Regions from separate parts of the Pelosinus sp. IPA-1 genome, predicted to be linked through region 1. Evidence: riboswitches for the same ligand, from Rfam matches in the RefSeq annotation. Region 1 holds a riboswitch; each other region holds the start of a gene.

What was found. A riboswitch is a leader RNA that binds a small molecule or an ion and turns the genes downstream of it on or off. The one in region 1 is predicted to bind cobalamin.
Region 2: another riboswitch for cobalamin. It lies ahead of QSJ81_RS21780 (sirohydrochlorin cobaltochelatase); the one in region 1 lies ahead of QSJ81_RS01595 (sirohydrochlorin cobaltochelatase).
Region 3: another riboswitch for cobalamin. It lies ahead of cbiD (cobalt-precorrin-5B (C(1))-methyltransferase CbiD); the one in region 1 lies ahead of QSJ81_RS01595 (sirohydrochlorin cobaltochelatase).

What each region holds. Positions count from the first base shown of each region.
Region 1 covers NZ_BSVC01000001.1:369,121-372,504, forward strand. The annotation lists gene QSJ81_RS01585 (NifU family protein) at 122-448, shown strand; gene QSJ81_RS01590 (ABC transporter substrate-binding protein) at 580-1,554, shown strand; cobalamin riboswitch at 1,617-1,798, shown strand; gene QSJ81_RS01595 (sirohydrochlorin cobaltochelatase) at 1,980-2,807, shown strand; gene cobO (cob(I)yrinic acid a,c-diamide adenosyltransferase) at 2,830-3,363, shown strand.
Region 2 covers NZ_BSVC01000010.1:83,080-91,191, reverse strand. The annotation lists gene lgt (prolipoprotein diacylglyceryl transferase) at 1-531, shown strand, start outside; gene QSJ81_RS21785 (methyltransferase family protein) at 533-1,186, shown strand; cobalamin riboswitch at 1,268-1,446, shown strand; gene QSJ81_RS21780 (sirohydrochlorin cobaltochelatase) at 1,704-2,570, shown strand; gene QSJ81_RS21775 (HoxN/HupN/NixA family nickel/cobalt transporter) at 2,645-3,394, shown strand; gene QSJ81_RS21770 (CopZ family metallochaperone) at 3,426-3,635, shown strand; gene QSJ81_RS21765 (DUF6803 family protein) at 3,903-4,412, shown strand; gene QSJ81_RS21760 (N-acetylmuramoyl-L-alanine amidase family protein) at 4,467-4,676, shown strand; gene QSJ81_RS21755 (SHOCT domain-containing protein) at 4,731-4,973, shown strand; gene QSJ81_RS21750 (multicopper oxidase family protein) at 5,104-5,997, shown strand; gene QSJ81_RS21745 (TPM domain-containing protein) at 6,349-7,074, shown strand; gene QSJ81_RS21740 (ABC1 kinase family protein) at 7,234-8,112, shown strand, end outside.
Region 3 covers NZ_BSVC01000004.1:268,710-276,821, forward strand. The annotation lists gene cobJ (precorrin-3B C(17)-methyltransferase) at 1-175, opposite strand, end outside; gene QSJ81_RS11045 (cobalt-precorrin 5A hydrolase) at 202-1,263, opposite strand; gene cobM (precorrin-4 C(11)-methyltransferase) at 1,260-2,015, opposite strand; gene cbiT (precorrin-6Y C5,15-methyltransferase (decarboxylating) subunit CbiT) at 2,064-2,645, opposite strand; gene cbiE (precorrin-6y C5,15-methyltransferase (decarboxylating) subunit CbiE) at 2,642-3,268, opposite strand; gene cbiD (cobalt-precorrin-5B (C(1))-methyltransferase CbiD) at 3,253-4,353, opposite strand; cobalamin riboswitch at 4,431-4,605, opposite strand; gene QSJ81_RS11070 (ArnT family glycosyltransferase) at 4,705-6,300, opposite strand; gene QSJ81_RS11075 (ArnT family glycosyltransferase) at 6,312-7,850, opposite strand; gene QSJ81_RS11080 (SDR family NAD(P)-dependent oxidoreductase) at 7,965-8,112, opposite strand, start outside.

The DNA of each region.
Region 1 (3,384 bases):
GGGGTAGGGTGCTGTTAAGGTTTAATCCGGAAGGTCCGTACCTTGGCTTCTAGGATATATTGTACCAACGAATGCAGAAGATTTGTTAGATGAATAATTGGGATTAATTGGAGGTGAGTAAATGAAAAAGCAAGTTAATAAAATTACAGTTGAAGAAAAAATTCGGCCAGTGTTAGATGCTTATCATGCCAATGTAGAATTAGTGAAAGTAACAGCAGACGGATTCTTAAAAGTAAGGATTACGGGTGCTTATGTTTCTTGTCACGATGCTGAAAAAAATATACTAGCAGTGGTAGAAAAGGCATTTAGAGAAGTAATATGCTCAGATATAAAAGGTGTCATAGTAGTAGGAAAAATGAAAAGAAAAATTAACAATATCTTGAATTTTTTGTATAGAGATATTACAAAACGTTATAAAGAATGTAACCCATCATCCTTCCATGTATGAGTCTGACAATAGAAGAGCTGGGGAGCAGTCCTTTCCAATTGAGAGTCAAGTTGAGTTAAACTCTGCGTATTAAGCATTCTTTATGGATGCTTGAGTAGAACTATTTTTATTCTAAGGAGGAAATGATTAGTATGAAGCGAATCAATTACATGTTTTTGACAATTTTAGTACTGATATCATTCTTATTTATAGGTTGTGCAAATAAACAAGCCACAAACTCTAGTTCTAAAGAACAACAGGGTGTAGTTGCGGTTAAAAACAATAAACGTACGATTGAATTTCCAAATGTTCCTCAGCGAGTTGTTACTTTAAATCAACATGCCACCGAAATTATGCTGGCACTGGGCCTTTCTGACAAGCTGGTAGGAGTAACCCATTTAAAAGGCGAAACGCAGTCTGAATACAAGGAACAATACAATAGAATTCCTGTATTATCAGATAACTATCCTTCAAAAGAGGTTTTATTCGGAGCAAAACCAGATTTTGTCTATGGTCATAAAGATGCTTTTGAGGATAAGTGGATTGGTTCTGCGGATGAGCTTGAAAAACAAAATGTTAAAAGTTATATTACTCAAGGAGCGCTTTTAGAGCATGCAACGATTCAGGATGTATACGATGATATCAGCAATGTAGGTGAAATTTTTCATATTGAGATGAAAGCACAAGATATCATTAAAAATGTAAAAACAGAGATTCAGCAAGTAAAAGAAAAAACAGACTTTGTAGATAAACGAGTCCAAGTTCTGATCTTTGATGGGGCAATGGGGAATCAGGTTACAGTCGCAGGTCGATCTTTAGAAAGTGACTTAATACGCTTAGCAGGCGGTGACAATGTATTTAGTCATTTGGAAAAAAATTGGGAAAAAACGAATTGGCAGGAAATAGTAAGACGTAATCCTGATGTGATAGTAATTAATGATCATGCCACACAATCAGCCCAGGAAACAATACAAATGCTTGTTAGAAATCCAGCATTAGCTGAGGTAGAAGCAATTAAGAAACAACGATTTGTTATATTTCCCTTCAATGATACAAATGAAGGGATCAGAAGCGGTAAAACGGTACAATGGCTAGCTAAGGCTTTTTATCCTCAGTTATTTCACTAATGAATTCCTAGCGTTGACAAATCATACCGCTTGTTATACGATACAAGCGGTATGATCCCAAAATACATATAGATGGTATAGGTGCCCTTTGGGCTTAATAGGGAAGTTCGGTTCAAAGCCGGCGCGGTCCCGCCACTGTAATGAGGAGCAAACCCATGATTATGCCACTGAGACAACAGTCTTGGGAAGGTTTTGGGAAGCGATGATTCTAAGTCAGGAGAACTGCCTATATAACAGTCACCAATTGACCTGCGAGTGATGGGGAGGGGATTAAGTAACGGCGTTATTTGTATTTTTTCTGGCGTACATAGGCTAGGATTTTATAGATTAAACAGATTACTTAACGATGTATCAAATCCTCTAACTAATTGGTTGGAGGATTTTTTGATTTGTCACTAGCAGGAAGAAAAAACAGGGAGTGATTCATGATGAAAAAAGCTATTTTAGTTGTTAGTTTTGGCACTACTTATCAGGATGGTCTACGATTAAACATAGAAAGTGTAGAGAATAAGATTAGAGCTACGTTTCCTGAGTATGAAGTACGCAGAGCCTTTACATCACGTATTGTTATCAAACGTTTAGCTGCTAGAGACGGTATTCAAATTGATACGGAAACCGAAGCAATACAAAAGTTAGAGCGAGAAGGCTATAAGGAAGTATATATTCAGCCATTGCATGTAGTGGCTGGCGAGGAATATGATAAGATAAAAAGGATTGTTGTACAGTATGCGCATCAAAAAGAGAAACATTTTGACAAGATAGTAATTGGACGTCCCCTGCTTTATTATACAGGTCAAGAAGAGAAGCCCGATGATTATCTAGAGGCAATTCAGGCTTTGAAAGTACAACTGCCCGAAATAGGAAGTCGAGAGGCTGTTGTTTTTATGGGGCACGGAGGCATACATCCCGCTAATACTGCTTATGCTGCATTGCAAATGAAAATGGAAGCGGCTGGTCTAGAAAATGTATTTGTATATACAGTGGAAGGCTTTCCATCTATCGAAAACGTCATTGATAAGTTAACCAAGCAGAATATCAAAAAAGTAACCCTAATGCCATTTATGCTGGTAGCTGGTGATCATGTCAATAATGATATGGCTGGTGATGAGGAGGACTCTGCTAAATCCCAATTGCTGGCGGCAGGATTTGAAGTAGCTGTTTATCTTCATGGTTTAGGAGAGAATGCAGGGATTCAGGATCTTTATGTACAGCATTTAAAAGATATCCTGATTTTAACAGGACAAAATCACTAATTTAAGAAAGGAAGAGGATTGCATGGAAAAAAGAGAAGGCCTAATTATTGTTCATACAGGCAATGGTAAGGGAAAAACCACGGCATCTTTAGGTCTTGGATTAAGAGCTTGGGGGCAGGGATTTAAAGTATTAATATTGCAATTTATAAAAGGCAATTGGAAATATGGAGAATTAAAAGCGGCAGAGGCTTTGGGGCCGAACTTTGTAATGCGCCAGATGGGTGAAGGATTTGTTCGTAATGCAAATGAAGATGCTATGGCGGAGCACTGTCATGCAGCTGAGGAAGCCTTGACGATGGCACGAAAAGAAATTTTAGCAAAACAGTGGGATATGATTATTTTAGATGAAATCAATTATGCGATTAAATTTGGTGTTATATCTTTAGCGGCAGTCTTAGAATTACTAGACGCAAAACCTACTGAGTTGCACCTTGTATTGACTGGGCGGGATGTTCGTCCGGAGATCATTGACAAAGCAGATTTAGTGACTGAAATGAAAGAGATTAAACATCCCTATAAAAAGGGAATAAAGGCTCAAAAAGGTATAGAATTTTAGCAGAACTGCTAGCTATCAATT
Region 2 (8,112 bases), on a different contig from region 1:
TATGCGTTGATGTTTTGGCAGGGAGGTCTCTCCATTCAGGGAGCGGTGATAGCCAATTTATTGCTGGCGGGATGGTATTTCCGAAGTAAAGGTTTATCCTTCCGGCGTTTTGCCGATATTAGTACACCAGGTCTTATCCTAGGGCAGGCTATTGGGCGTATTGGCTGTTTATTAAACGGTGATGCCTATGGAAAACCGACAACTGCCTGGTATGGCGTTGTCTATCAGCCTGGAACGCCCGCATATCAAGCATGGGGAGCAATGCCATTGGTGCCAGCGGAACTATTTGAGGCTGGGTTTGATCTCATGATTCTAGCCGTTCTACTGTATATATTCCGTCGGAAACAGTTTGATGGACAGGTAGCAATAACCTATTTCATTCTCTATTCCCTGGCTCGGTTCGGTTTGGAATTTTTACGCACGGATAGTTTAATGTTTGGCGGTCTTAAAGTGGCGCAAATGACAGCGCTGTTAACGGCAATGCTTGCTAGCAGCTTATGGTTGTGGTATCGGAAAGGAGAGACTGAATAACATGTCAGATTATGGACTATGGCCAATTGTGGTCATCAATTCGCTTATCTTTATTATTTTTGCTTTTAGTTTTACTCGTCCGCGTTCTGGGCGGGATTGGCGTTCCTTTGGTACCTTTTCCGCTTTTATTGTAGCGCTGTTTGCAGAAATGTATGGTTTTCCTTTGAGTATTTACTTACTTTCCGGGTGGCTGGGGAGCCACTATCCACAAATCAATCTCTATTCTCATGATGCCGGACACCTTTGGTATACATTGCTGGGGCTGGTAGGTGACCCACATCATAACCCTATTCACGAACTAAGTAACTGGTTTATTTTTGGGGGGCTTATCTTTCTCGGTTTTACATGGAGATTTTTGCATAGCGCCCAGCGTAGAGGCGTAATCGCAATAAGTGGGCCTTATGCCTATGTGCGTCATCCTCAATACATTGCTTTTATCGTGATCCTGTTTGGCTTCCTGCTGCAGTGGCCGACGTTGTTAACACTGGCCATGTTCCCTATTCTTGTGCGGATGTATATTTGGTTGGCTAGGCAAGAAGAACGGGAAGCAATGGAACAATTTGGTGAAGACTATGCCGCCTATGCTGCAGTGACTCCACGTTTTTTCCCCAGATTAGGTCGAAGGGGCCTAGTTGGGAGTAAGCAGGATAAGTAAAAAGTTTTGATACACGGTTTGTATTGAACAAAAGCTTGACAACGTTAGATATTGATAGTAACTTTAAATAGGATTTTCTTAACTAAATATAGTAAGATAGGTGCCTACGGGCTTAATAGGGAAGTTGGTGTAAATCCAACACGGTCCCGCCGCTGTAAAGGGGAGCAAACCTGCATGATGTCACTGAAATAATAGTTTTGGGAAGGCGCAGGAATGTTACGATCCTAAGTCAGAAGAACTGCCTATTTAATAGTCACCGTTTACCCACGAGCGATGGGGAGGGGATTTAAGTAATGCTGTTGTACAATATTTCATCGTTGCGTTTTTTTCGCAGGGATTTTTATCGTTATAACTTTGCCTGGCTTATATTACGTCTCCCGTTCTTGGATGGGAGATTATTTTTTTACGTAGTGTATTGACGATTCCATCTTGGGGAGCGGAAGTTAGTATGTTGCATGAAAATCTACCCCAATATTCATCATTTGGTATTTAGCTATAATAATTGGAGGAATTTATAATGGAAGAAGCAGCTAGCGCCGTCAACTGTTTGGCGGATAAAAGGGCTATCTTAGTTGTTAGCTTTGGAACTACTTATCTTGATACGTTGAAAATGGCCATTGAAAGTACAGAAAGCAAAATCAGAGCTACCTTCCCTAATTACGAGGTACGTCGGGCGTTTACTTCCCGTATTGTCATTAAGAAATTGGCTGAGCGAGATGGTATTCTAATTGATACGGAAAAGCAAGCGCTTGAAAGATTGCAAGCTGAGGGATATAAAGAAGTATTCATCCAGCCACTATATGTGGCCGCTGCTGAAGAATATGAAAAGTTAAGAGAGGTTTCTGTACATTTTGCTCATACTAAAGTGTTTGATAAGATTACTCTTGGCCGTCCACTGCTTTATTATATGGGACAGAAAGGCAACCCAGACGATTACCTGATTGCCATTAAGGCTGTTGAAACGCAACTACCTAAGTTAAGATACCAGGAAGCGATAGTGCTTATGGGTCATGGGGGAGTACATCCTGCTAATACTGCTTATGCCGCTTTACAAATAAAATTAGAAGAAGCCGGGTTGAATAATATTTTTGTGTATACTGTCGAAGGTTTCCCAGCACTGGATAGCGTTATTGAAAAATTGAAAAGTAAAAAGGTGAAGAACGTGACTTTGTTGCCATTTATGCTGGTAGCTGGCGACCATGCCACTAAAGACATGGCTGGTGATGAAGAAGATTCTGCTAAATCCCAATTACTTAAAGCTGGGTTTAATGTTGATATATATTTCCACGGCTTGGGCGAAAATCTAGCTATCCAGGATATTTATGTACAGCATCTAAAAGATGCTATTGATCAACTGATCGTGCATAAAGCTAAAAAACACTAGTTTTAAACGGGTCATACTATAATATAATTTCATGAGATAGATGCCTGTGGGCTGAATTAAAGGAGATTAAAAAGATGAATGCCGAAATTGGCGCTATAATTGGGTTAGGTTTTGTACTCGGGCTTAGGCATGCAATCGATTGGGATCATATCGCCGCTATCACCGATTTTATTGGAGCAGAAGATACGAAGAAAAAAAGTTTCTTCTTATCACTTTACTATGTAATGGGTCATGCGTTGGTTAATTTAGTATTCGGTAGTGCTGCAATTTTACTCGGAAATGTATTACCAGAGTGGGTAGATGGAGTTATAGAACGTATTGTTGGGGCTACCTTAATTGGCTTGGGCATTTGGTTAATTGTGGCTCTTTTTAATCGGAAGGATGAGCAAGTATTACTTAGTAGATGGACATTGCTTTTTATGGGGATAAGGAAAATATCATATTGGTTAAAATCAAAATTTAAACCAGCAAGTACTCCAGTGCAGCAAGATTTTTCAGTTGACCTGGGTGCTCGTAGTGCTTGCTGTATAGGAATACTTCACGGAATTGGAGGAGAAACTGGAACACAAATCTTATTATTTACTGCGGCCGCAGGAGCTGGTACGGTAGCTTTAGGACTTACAGCCGTGTTAGCATTTATTATTGGTTTATTTATAGCGCAAACTGTGTTAATCCTTCTTCTCTTAAATGGTTATGCACAAGCTGCAAAAAATCCAAAAGTCTATGTAATATTAGCAAGCACTACGGCGTTATATAGTATTGCAGTTGGCATCATTTTCTTAATAGGCCAAAGCGACTTACTGCCCACTTTAACCCTGACCTAATGTATGTCTGGGCAGACATTACGTATATGAAATGGGTCAAACTGGTGAAACAGTAATAAAAATCGAAGGAATGTCTTGTGGTCATTGTAAGATGGCCGTTGAGAATGCTCTTAAAGAAGTTGCAGGCGTTGCAAGCGCCTATGTTGATTTGGACAGAAAAGAAGCAGTGGTGACAGGTTTTGCCGCGATTGCCGATCTTCATCAAGCGGTAGAAGAGGCTGGCTATGTTGTAGTTGCTTAATAGTTAGGCGGATGCCAGGGATGGCATCCGTTTTTATATCTCAACCGCGAAAAGAGGTCGTCAGCGATATCAATCGTACGTAAGTTAGATAAGTATTTTAGTGATTGTCACATCATCAAGGAGAGCAGCCTCAGGGTGGGGGCTGAATCTATGTTAGCAGGATGAAATCTGCACAACTTCATAAGTTCTTCATCGTTTCTTCACAAGATCTTCACATTTTATTTGTATAATATCAATATAAGTTTATTAAGGATGGTGTTTATTGTTATGGTTATGACACATTATATGGAATTGCTGGCTGTCAATCAGCCTTGGAATTTAATTTTGTATATGGTTATTCCTGTGGCTCTGGCAGAAGCACTTGTTGCAACTGAATTTTTCACAGTCTTCCTTCGTGGGTCCAATGCTGGTGGATGGAGAACAGCCAATAAGGTGATTGGTATTTTTCTAGGGTTTTACTTTCTAGGCGTCTTTCTCAACTTAACAACCACTGTTGTTCCTACTATTCAGTGGCGCGGCATTGCTGATATACTCGCGGTAGGGGCTTATCTCAGTGGTGTAATTCCGCTGTTTGGTATTGCTTTGTTGGAACTCGGTGTAATCGGCAAGAGCAAATCTGATGATGAAAAGATGAAGCTCCATTTCATTCTATTGACCGTGTTTCTCGTTGTTGCTCACGTAGCCATGATTTTTGGGATGGTTGATCCAACTATTATGGGATGGAATCCTAATGCTGTTGGTGGAAATATGCAACATATGCAACATATGGGACAATAAAAGTTAAAATAATTCGTTAAAAGCAAAGCAGCCCTTCCTGTAGGAAGGGCTGCTTTGCTTTTTGGTCATTTCAGCTTTAGTGCCGGGGAGCATACGAGGGCAAAGGCTGCCTGCATTCACACTAGGTTGGTGGCGGAATTGAACACCTCTGACTGGGGCGTGAAGGAAGCAAATTTTCAGGTGATCCGAGAAGCAGACTGCCCAGCGGTATTAGTAGAGGTGGCCTTTATCAATTTACATCAAAAACGCACAGTTTCTTCATAAAAACTCCATAATGTTAAGCTATACTAGGATTAATACAAAGGAGGTGCATGAACTATGATGATGGGGTATGGTTTTAGCGGTCCATTCGGTTGGCTGGGCATGGGTATGGGCATAATCGTTCATCTGGCGTTTACCGCTCTTATTATTATGGCAGCGGTTTGGCTATTTAAGGCGTTGTTCCGTAGTGGCAGCCAAAATGAGCCAAGGACTGACGCTTTGGAGATATTGAAACAGAGATATGCCAAAGGAGAAATTACAACGGATGAGTATCAGCGCATGAAAAAAGAACTGGAATAAAAGCACACAAAAGACTAGGAGCAATCCTGGTCTTTTGGTTTAGCGGCAGCTCTTCCACTAGTTGGTGAAAGATACCGTTTTAGCATTATGAGCATAGAATATGGTAAATGCATGAGGAGAGTGACAGAAAATGGTCACTAGCCCGGATTTATTGAATGTACCTTACGTTATGCGGCATGGTGTAAAATACTTTGAATTAGTGGCTGAACCTGTGGAACGGGAATTGTTGCCGGGAATTTGGATTCGTGGCTGGGGCTATAACGGGAGTATTCCCGGGCCGACTATCCAGGTGTATCCCGGTGATTATGTTAATATTCGGGTGTATAATGGCCTGCCAGAGCCCACCAGTGTTCACTGGCATGGGTTGGATGTGCCTAACAACATGGACGGAGTTCCTGATGTAGAGCCTTCCCCGAAGATTAAGCCAGGCAGTTACTTTGATTATCAGTTCCAGGTTACCAATCCGCCGGGGACGCATATGTATCACACTCATTACAATGTTGGCTGGCAGGGAATGATGGGATTGGCCGGCGGCTTAGTCATATTGGATCCAGATAGTGCAGGTACTGATTACGATTATTTTATCATGCTGCAAGAGTTTGCGGTGAAAGGCCTGCCTATGGGAGTACTGGAGCCAGGCTATTATGAAGTAAATCCCATGAACGATGACTTGCAGTTTTTCACCATGAACGGGCGTTGTTTTCCAGCCACTTCGCCGTTGGCGGTGCACTGCGGCGAAAACGTACGTATACGCTTAGCCAACCCAGCGATGCTGGAGCATCCAATTCATCTACATGGACAACAGTTTACTGTGGTGGCTGCGGATGGCAATATGCTTGCACCCTGCACTCGTATGCGGAAAAATACCATACCTGTGGCATCGGGGGAAACCTGGGACATTGAATTTATGGCGAACAATCCGGGGAATTGGCCATTCCACTGCCATATTCCTCACCATACTGCCAATAATATGACGAAAGAAATGGGTGGAATGTTTACGGTAGTTCAATACCGATGGTTTTAAAAAAGTAAAAGTGTATGCAAAATATGGTAGACAACTAGAGTAAGAATTTTTTTATTCGAGTGTAGATGGATTACTGGAAGAAATCATGGCAAATTTACAAAGTTACTCCTCAAAATTTGTTTTTGGATTCCTTATAGGTAGGTTTTTTATACCTGAGTAGGTCATTTTTGTAATGGTATTCCGGCACATAGGGTGTCGGACATTTTTGGCTGAATCGGATGTAGACAATTTAAGAAAAAGTAGGAGATATTCATAGGATATTCATGAGTTCTTCACATGGACATTGTACAATGATGGTAATAGATGAGAAGGTGAGGGGTGGCTATGAAGAAATGGTTGGTGTGGCTGCTGATGGCAATATATATAGCCATTGGTACGGTAGCTTCGGCGGAGCCTGCCATACCGCCTGCCCCTGCGGGCAGTATATATGTGCAGGATTACGCTGGTGTATTGACCGCAGAAACCAAGGCGAAGATCAATAAACTGGGAGCAAAGATTTCCGGACAGACCAAGGCACAAGTAGTAGTGGTTACTGTCAATTCATTGAATGAGGAACCCATTCAGGATTATTCACTGGCGATGCTCAGGCAGTGGAAAATCGGTGATAAATCGCTGAATAACGGAGTGTTGCTGTTGGTAGCTGTTGGTGATCGGAAGTCTCGTATTGAGGTGGGGTATGGTCTGGAAGGGGCGTTAAACGATGCCAAGGTCGGGCAAATTCAAGATGAATATCTAATACCATACGCCGGGCGTGGCAACTATGATCAGGGAATATGGAACAGCTATAAGGCTATCATGCGGGTGGTCTCTGCCGAATATGGTATAGCAGCACCACAAGATTCCCGGGGAACTGCAAAAATAAGTGGCGACCTTGTTCTGGTATGGTGGGATGGCTTGCCATGGTGGGTGCAAGGGGCGGCTGTTTTAGGATTTTTTCTCCTATTTATCGCAGATTGGCTACTCTTCGGCGGCAGCATTACCTTTTTCCTGTTATCATTGCTCAGATTGCGCGGTAGTGGGGGCGGAGGATATGGTGGTGGATCGGGGGGCGGCGGCGGAGCGGACCGGAAATGGTAGATTATCGTGCTTAAACATTATACTTACCTTTCATCTAGACAGGCTTGCTAAAGTGGTGGTTAGTGAGTCGGCAGGGAGCATTGCAACGGGGGACTGCGTTTGAAAACTCAATCATAAGGCTATAATGATACTATATAATGTTTTGTAGGCGGTGTGGGAATGGCAACATGGCATAGAGAGGATGCGGTGCGGGCGAGAACCCGTCATATTGCGAGTGTATTTATCCGGTACGGTTTTGGTTTTTTGGTAAGAGATTTGGGATTGCGACGGTTTTTTGCCTTCGGTTCCTGGGGGCGGGCGGGTGCTTTGGACAAGACAATTAAAAGTGAAGAGTTCCGGCGATTGGCACAAAAATTACCGTTGATGTTGGAAGAATTGGGGCCGACGTTTATTAAGCTCGGCCAATTTCTAAGTAGTCGGCCTGATTTTGTGCCAGTATTTGTAACCGATGCCTTACAGCGGCTGCAGGAGCAAGTGACGCCAGTACCGTTTGCGCATATACAAGAAATAATCGCGGAGAACTTGCCGGACTATAAAGAATGGTTTGTATCGATTGATCCGGAGCCATTAGGGGTAGCGTCCATTGCTCAGACTCATTTGGCCACCTTACAAGATGGTCGTAAAGTTGCGATCAAAGTTCGTAAGCCAGAGGTTATCAATCAGATCGAACTGGACTTAATGGTGTTGCAAAAAATCGTTGGATTTTTAGCCGAACAGCCGGAAGTGTATAAACTGCTGGATATTGAAAATAGTTTCGCACTTTTTTCCCATTCTCTCCGCAAGGAATTTGATTTTACTGTGGAAGCCGGTAATATCCAGTTGTTCAGCGGGTTGTTGTCCGGGGCGGGTTTAGCTCGTACGCCACAGGTGGAATGGAGCCTCAGTAATGAGAATATTTTAACGATGGAATTTATTGATGGCATAAGTATCGAGGAAGCAGCAGAGAAACAAGATCTGGCGGCTCGAAGGAAACTAGCCAGCAAATTTTTAGAAAGTTTTCTGCGTCAGGTATTATTGTATGGTGTCTTTCATGGCGAC
Region 3 (8,112 bases), on a different contig from region 1:
CAGCGAGTGCCTGATCTACAGCACTTTGGCAACGTTCAATTTCTTGCATCATACCTGTACCAATAATTTTTTTATTAGTTAGTAATTCAGAGACAAGCGTAACGTAAGTATTGTAACCAACAATTACATCGGCATTTTCTATGCTTTCTCTAGCTCTAGGACTCATATCAAGCAAACTGCCTGGCCCTATTCCAACGACTGCTATTTTACCTGGGCAATTGACACCGTTACATTCTTGTATTTTGTTTTGGGAAGAAGAAGCTTGTTCGTCTGCCCCGCTAATATTGCTGCTGCTGCACATACATTTCCCACTCCTATCTCTTTTTTAACGAAAGTTGATACCTCAAGTTGATTCTCTTCAATACATTTTTCTAATTGTTCGTTGACAAAAAATACACTGGGTACAGCAAATTGCTGTATTACAGATAATAAACCTGGTTCATTTTGTTTTATAACACTGCTGCCAATGATGGCAATACTATTTATACTACGTCCAATTCGGCCACAAGCATCAGTGACTGCTGCTAAAATTTCTTCACTAGTTGTGTTTCGTCTACAACCGATACCAACGGCAAGTGTTGCTGGCCGCAAATATAAGTGAGTGATACTTAGGGACAATACTTGATCTGAAATAATAACGGCAGCATCAAACTCATTACTACCTATGTTGGATAAATCTATTAATTCGATCCCTAACTTAGCGGCTTCTTGATAATAAAACTCCTGATGTGATATTGTTTTATCAATAAAAAATAGTACATTATCACCATTAACTATTGCTGCATTAATCGTTTTTAATTGTTTAAAAGGTTCTATTTTTAATTTAAGTTTTACTGCTAACATATCTGCTGCAGGTTTATTAGCAATATCAGTAGCAGTAGTTATAACTGGCTCGGCACCTACTAATCCACCAATTAATGTGGTTAGCTCATTTGCACCACCAATATGCCCTGATAATAAACTAATTGCATGTTTACCACTATCGTCCATAACGACGATTGCTGGATCAACTCGTTTGTCAATAATATAAGGGGCAATAACCCTAACTACAATACCTGTCGCCATTATGAAAATAAACCCATCGTATTGAGAAAAAACGCTATGCATCAGGGTACTTAGCAAGTCATAGGTATTGTGGCGTAGTGGATTGCGTCCAACTTTAGCAAAAATATCTACGCTTTTTCCTAATTTACTTAGTTTCTCTGCTAGATTATTACCGAGTAGTGCACCTTGATTCGTCACAGAGATAATTGCCAGTTTCATTTTGCATCCCGGTACATATGACCAAACTCAGGGGCATATAATCGTGATAATGCATATTGACTATCTAGGCAACGTCCAACAACAATCATTGCCGTACGGTCGATTTTCGCGTCAGTTATAATTTTTCCAATTGTAGATACTGTGCCTCTAAAGATTTTTTGATCCGGCCAAGAAGCTTTTTGTACAATAGCTACAGGTGTGTCTTGTTCATAACCACCGTCTATTAATTCTTTCATTACATTATCAATCATATGAACACTTAAAAAGATACACATAGTCGCGTTGTGACTAGCCAGTAGAGCTAGTTTTTCTTTTTCAGGTACAGGTGTGCGGCCTTCTAATCGTGTAATGATTACCGTTTGCGAAACATCAGGTAATGTATATTCACGTTTTAATGCGGCAGCTGTTGCTAAGAAAGAACTAACACCCGGAATTACATCATATGTAATATTTTTTTTATCTAGGGCATCCATTTGTTCTTGGATCGCACCATAAATACTAGGGTCACCAGTATGTAATCGGACTGTCTTTTTGCCATGACTGGCAGCTTCCTCGATAACATCAATAACTTGATCTAAGGTCATAGAAGCACTGTTGTAAATTGATGCACCTTGTTTAGCTAGCGCCAATAAGGCTGGATTGACAAGGGAACCAGCATAAATAATAACATCGGCTTCTCCTAATAAACGTTGACCCTTTACCGTAATTAACTCAGGATCTCCAGGACCTGCCCCTACAAATGAAACATGCATTGAAAAACCTCCCAAATATTTGTTAGTGAAAATTCTAATATAATTAGCTTATATACCTTTAGTACATGTAATGATATAGATTGGATTTAATGCTTGCAACATATTACTGCTTTTCACCTGTTTTATACGTGTTACTTGCATACCAAAAGCTTCTACCGTAAATTCAGGTTTAGCCTGCATACTATGTAAAGCATCATATAATGTTTCTATAGTAATAGCTGTGATAACTAATCTGCCATTTGGTTTAAGTAAACTATTACTTTGTGCTAGAATTTCTTGTAAGTGACCACCGCTTCCGCCAATAAAGATTACATCGGCAACGGGAAGCCCCTGCAATGCCTCCGGTGCGGAACCTGAGATGACTTCGATATTATCTGCGCCAAAATGTATTGCATTAGAACGAATTAGTTGAGCTCCTTCTGGATGCCGTTCAATCGCATATACTTTACCACTACTAGCTTGTAAGGCCGCCTCAATTGAGAGAGAGCCAGTCCCGGCCCCAATGTCTATAATAGTGTCAGTAGGACAAATCTTCGCTTTAGTAAGAACTAAAATACGAACTTCTTGCTTCGTCATCGGAATATCACCACGAATAAAGTCCTCATCCTTAATACCTGGAAAATAGCTCATGCTTCCACCACCATTACACAATGAGTAAACCCATTTAGCATTTTTACTTCATTTAGAGTTGATTGTTTAATTTCTTCATTCTCATAAGACAAATTAGCACACAACCATACTTTTGCATTTGACGGCCAGCCATGATCTATGAGTACGCCCGCAATAAATTTTGGATCTTGTTCATAATCAGTGAGAATACCAAGTTTTTTGTTAGGTGCATATTTCAAATCATTGTCATTGGCCATACGACCATGCATACTAATAAGAAGTGCGTCTTGCCATATAGCGGTTATACGGGCGAAAGCTAACTGCATAGAGCTTATTCCTGGGATAACGGTAATACATTCAGACGTAAATTTAGTTTTAAGAGTAGCTAGGAAACTGTAAAAACCAGGATCACCTGAAACCATGACCACTACATCACTTTGCGAAAGGGATGTAGCGATGAACGTTAAAACGCCACTGATATCTCGATCGATAACTTTAACCGTTGCATGTTTAGGTGCAAATGTTATAAGAGCTCGCTGACTTCCAACTAGTACGTCTGCCTGGGCAATTATGCGACTAGCCACTGGCAATATATAATCAGGTGATCCTGGTCCAATTCCTACTACTATTATTTTATGTTCCATCCTAGATTGCCTCCAATTTCTTGTGCGGTATCATCAGTTGCTAATATATCTCCTTTTAGAGTAATCATAGCGGTACCCACTCTTAGATCACCAAAGATATAACGCTCAGCACGTATGCTGGCTCTTTGGGCAATTACGCGGTACACCTCATGCAATTTGTATTTTGTAATAATTGGCATAGCAGCTTCCGTAGTATTACAGTCTAATACTTCTTGTATCGCGGACTGCGGTGCGCCTAGGGAAGCCATATAGGCAGCCAGTGTTTCAAAACGAGCATCAGCCATACGATTATGAGTATGAAAAATTCCTGCAGCTACCTTGACAATTTTCCCCAAATGGCCAAATAACAATACTTGCTCCATACCATAATGTACAGCACTTTCTAACATATGTCCGATAAAATTGCTAGTTTGTATTACTGCTTCTCTAGGAAGATGGTACCTATTAATGGCGATTTCTTGTCCCATTTTTCCAGGAGCAAAGACAATTTGATTATATCCTAATGCCTTTACCATAGAAATTTGTGGTGATAATGAATTTTTAAAGGCTTCTTCTGACATTGGTTCCACTATGCCGGTAGTACCAATAATGGATAAACCGCCTACAATACCTAATGTTGGATTTAAAGTTCGTTGTGCTAACCTTTCACCATCAGGTATTGAAATAGTAACAGTTACACCACAACCAGTAGGTAATACATCTTGTATTGCTTGCATGATCATTTTACGAGGTCCAGGGTTAATAGCGGGCTGACCAACAGCTACAGATAAGCCTGGTTTAGTAACAAGCCCCACTCCAACTCCAGCTTTTAGGATTATCTCACTCGTTTTATTGACTTCTACTTCGGCAAAGATCCTTGTACCATTTGTAACATCAGGATCATCTCCTGCATCCTTAATGATACTTGCCTTTCCTCCATTATATAAGGGCTGACATGTTGCAATTTTCACATGGATATTTTGTCCCTGTGGTGAGGTTACATGTACAGTAGTAGGCAATTGCCCAGACCATGCTAGTAATGCAGCTTTGGTTGCTGCAGCGGCACAAGTGCCAGTAGTAATTCCAGACTTCATTTTTTTTTGCAAAATAAAAACCCCCTGAAGACAGGAGGTACAATAAACCTAATTTATTCTACCACCTGCCTATCCTCCGTAGGTCATAACGGTGTGTGTCAGAATAGGCAGGTCTCCTGACTCTGGTTCATTACATAGCTAAACCTTCCCGGATTATTTCCAGTGGTATATTCTTAGCTATGCTCCCCAATACAGTGGCGGGACCGCGCCGGCTTTGACCGGACTTCCCTTTTAAGCGTAAGCACCCATTCCCAATTTATTAATTTTGTTATTGGTATATTTTTGTAGTATTCCACTACTACTGCTAATATTCCTGCTATTATTTATAAATTATAGATGATTTATTCAATTATCCTGATTCAATCATTGTGATTGGCCTCGCTGATATAGTGTTATCTCATTCCGTGTAGCAATTGGAGAAAAATGCTTAGAAAAAGGTTCATTCATAAAATTTTTGTTATCTTTATTTGATACCAATATATACGACATACTGGTATCAGAAGTAAATTCTCTGATCGTTTGAGTAGGCATTGTATATTTTCCTGCCCAAGTACCTAGCTGCTGAGGTTCTTCTTCATGTATTAATCGAGGAATATTATAGCCACTATAAAACACCGCTGATGTTGAATATTCACCATAGGAAGCTATTCTAGCCCTTTCTGCTGGTAACTCAGCAGATATACTTTTAGCAGAGCGTGTTTCTGCTAATGGTATAAGACCATTATGAATTAAGAATAAATTCATAACTACGGTTACTATTGCTATTATTTGTGGCAAATGATAGACATTTCCTTTTAATTGTTTCCAAAGTATTAAACCAATTGAAAGGAAAGTACCAATATATATCATTGTCCAACTAGCTGCAGTTGGGATAAATCGACTACTTAGCGAAATAAGCAGTAATAATGCAATGGCTGGAATGGAAAGCCACCACCAAACCTTTCGATCCCTTAGAATTTGCATTTTACCTAAAGTATATCCAATTAGTAATGCCGCAGGAAAGGATGCAGGGAAAACATATGTAGGATATTTAGTAGCCATCATTGTGTAAAAAATAATCGTAAGAATAGACCAATTTGTTAAATAAATTAGCTGAGAAGACGAAAGCTCTTTTCTAACAACACCCATTGATTTAATGAAAATTCCTGACCAAGGTAATAGGCTGATAGGAAATAGGACTAGATAATAATAAAAGACATTATCCTTAGGATGTTCGGACACTGTGGCACGAAGATAGTTATGTAATCCCAAAAAGGTATCAAGGAAATTTGTACCGTGTAATTGGTACATCTTAACATACCAAGGAGCAGCAATGATTAAAAAGGCAAAGATCCCAGGGAGAATAAATACCTTTCTAAATAGCTGCCATTGGCGAGAAATTATTATATAACTACAGATAATTAATCCTGGCAGCACAAGACCAACAGGACCTTTAGTTAAGACGGCCAGCCCCGCGGCCATATAAGCAAATGAAACATACCATTTCGAACCAGTATTTTTTAAACCGAGATATAACATAGCCAAAGTAATGCTAGTATAAAAAAATAAGATAGAATCAGTAATAACCATTTTAGCTAATATCCAAAATTCTAAGGAGGTTGCTAATACTAAAGAGCTTAAGAGTGCAGTTTTGGTATTGCTAAAAATTTTTTGTCCAAACCAGTAAGTAAAACTTACACTAGCAGCGCTAAATAATCCAGCAGGAAAACGTGCGGCAAAATCAGTAATACCAAATATCTTAAAACTTAAAGCAAGCAACCAATAAACCATAATCGGTTTATCAAACCAATAATGTCCATAAATTTGAGGCGATATCCAATCACCAGTCAGAACCATTTCTTTAGCTGTTAATGCATAATTGGATTCTACAGGGTCACTTATCGGTATAGCTGCATTAAAAGATAGAAAAAAAGTTAAAGATGCAAGAAAAAGCAGCAACATTGTTAGGCGCTTTGCCATAAGTACCTCCCCTATTTTTTGAGTAGTAATACTTTATCATCAATGGTAGATAAAACCGTAAGTAACTGGATGCTTTGGTTTGTTAAACGACCATATTCAGATTGTCTAAGGAGAAAATATGCCCTTGGACTTTCTTGAATATATTGATTTAGATCATCATCTTTCTTTAACTCAAATCCGTAAACATTTGTATAGAATGTAAAGCCTGGGTGTAAGAATTTAACAATATATACTGGGGATGTGCCGTCATACTGTTTGATAAACTCTTGTGCAATAGGTTTAGTTGTAAAATTTGGTGCGGCTAAAGGGAACAACATAAAAACTAACACCATAGAAAATGAAACCATAGCAATAATTTGGGTCCAAAAGGCACGGCCTATTTCTTTCCTCCATGTAAAATATATTACCAATAATGCCATTACAATGAAAATTCCTGAGGCTATATAGATTCCATATTGTAATATAGGCATGGTTTTGCTACCGATAATCATACCGGCTGTAAAAAGTATTGTTAACAGACCTAATAGAATTGGCCAGCTTGTAAAACGTATGTTTTTGAGTGACCATATCCTATCAATGTACCACCCTACTATCATCGCTAAAGGTGGATACATAGGCAAAATGTAAGAGACTAACTTAGTCTGAGAAATTGTAAAAAATATAAAAATAAATAGTGCCCAAATATTTAAGAATAATAGGGTTGAAAAATTCCTATTACTGGCAGTCAAAGATGCCCATATAGACTGTAGCATAATAGTCGTCCAGGGAAAAAAGCCAAGTACAAGAACTGGAATATAATAATACCATACTACTAACTCGGGATGTTCAGGAGACGTAAATCTCGTGATATTATGAAAACCAAGAAAGGTATCTACAAAAATACTACCATGGATCTTATACATCATAATATACCACGGGGCAGCTATAAGTGCATAGACAAGCAAGCCAGAGGGTATTTTCATGCTCTTTAGCAGAGACCAATTTCTTGTAACCAGTAAGTAAAAAAAGATAATTCCACCGGGGAACAATAGGCCAATGGGGCCTTTCGTTAAGGTTGCCAATCCAGCAAAAATATAAGCGCTATAATATCTTTTTTCAATAAAAGATAACAGAGATAGAGAAAGAAATAAAACTAAGGTAATATCAGTTACAGCAGCTTTACCTAGATAAAAGTATTCGATACTTGTAGCTAATACTAAAGCGCTAGCAATTCCAGTCCGTTCATTAAATAAACGGCGCCCTGACCAATAAACTACTAGCGCGCAGACTACAGCCAGGGCAGCAGATGGAAAACGTGCAGCAAATTCATTAACACCTAATATTTTATAGGATGCAGCTACTAACCAGTAATACATCGGCGGTTTATCATACCAATACTCACCAAAAATACGTGGGGAGACAAACTCATTAAAAGCAAACATCTCCTTAGGCGTCTCCGCATAGACAGGCTCGTCGGGATCTAATAATGGCACCCCGCCTAGATTAGAAAATACTATAAATATAGTAATTATGGCCACTAGCCAAAAGCCAGTTCCAAATTTATTAAACATATGCAACCTCCAATAGTTAAAATCATAAGATTCATTATCTTTGAGTTAGTAAATAATAAAGTGTCGTTGTTAAATCGTATTTTACTAATATATCCGTTGGAGGAATTTTAAAACCTAGATAAGAGAATTATATGTTTTAGACAAGCCTTCAATTAATGGCATAGCTGGATTCCAGTTTAAGTATTCCTGGGCTGCACGATTTGATAAGGAAGACTTATAAATATCACCTTCACGCATTTCAGCATAGACCCTTGTCACTGTT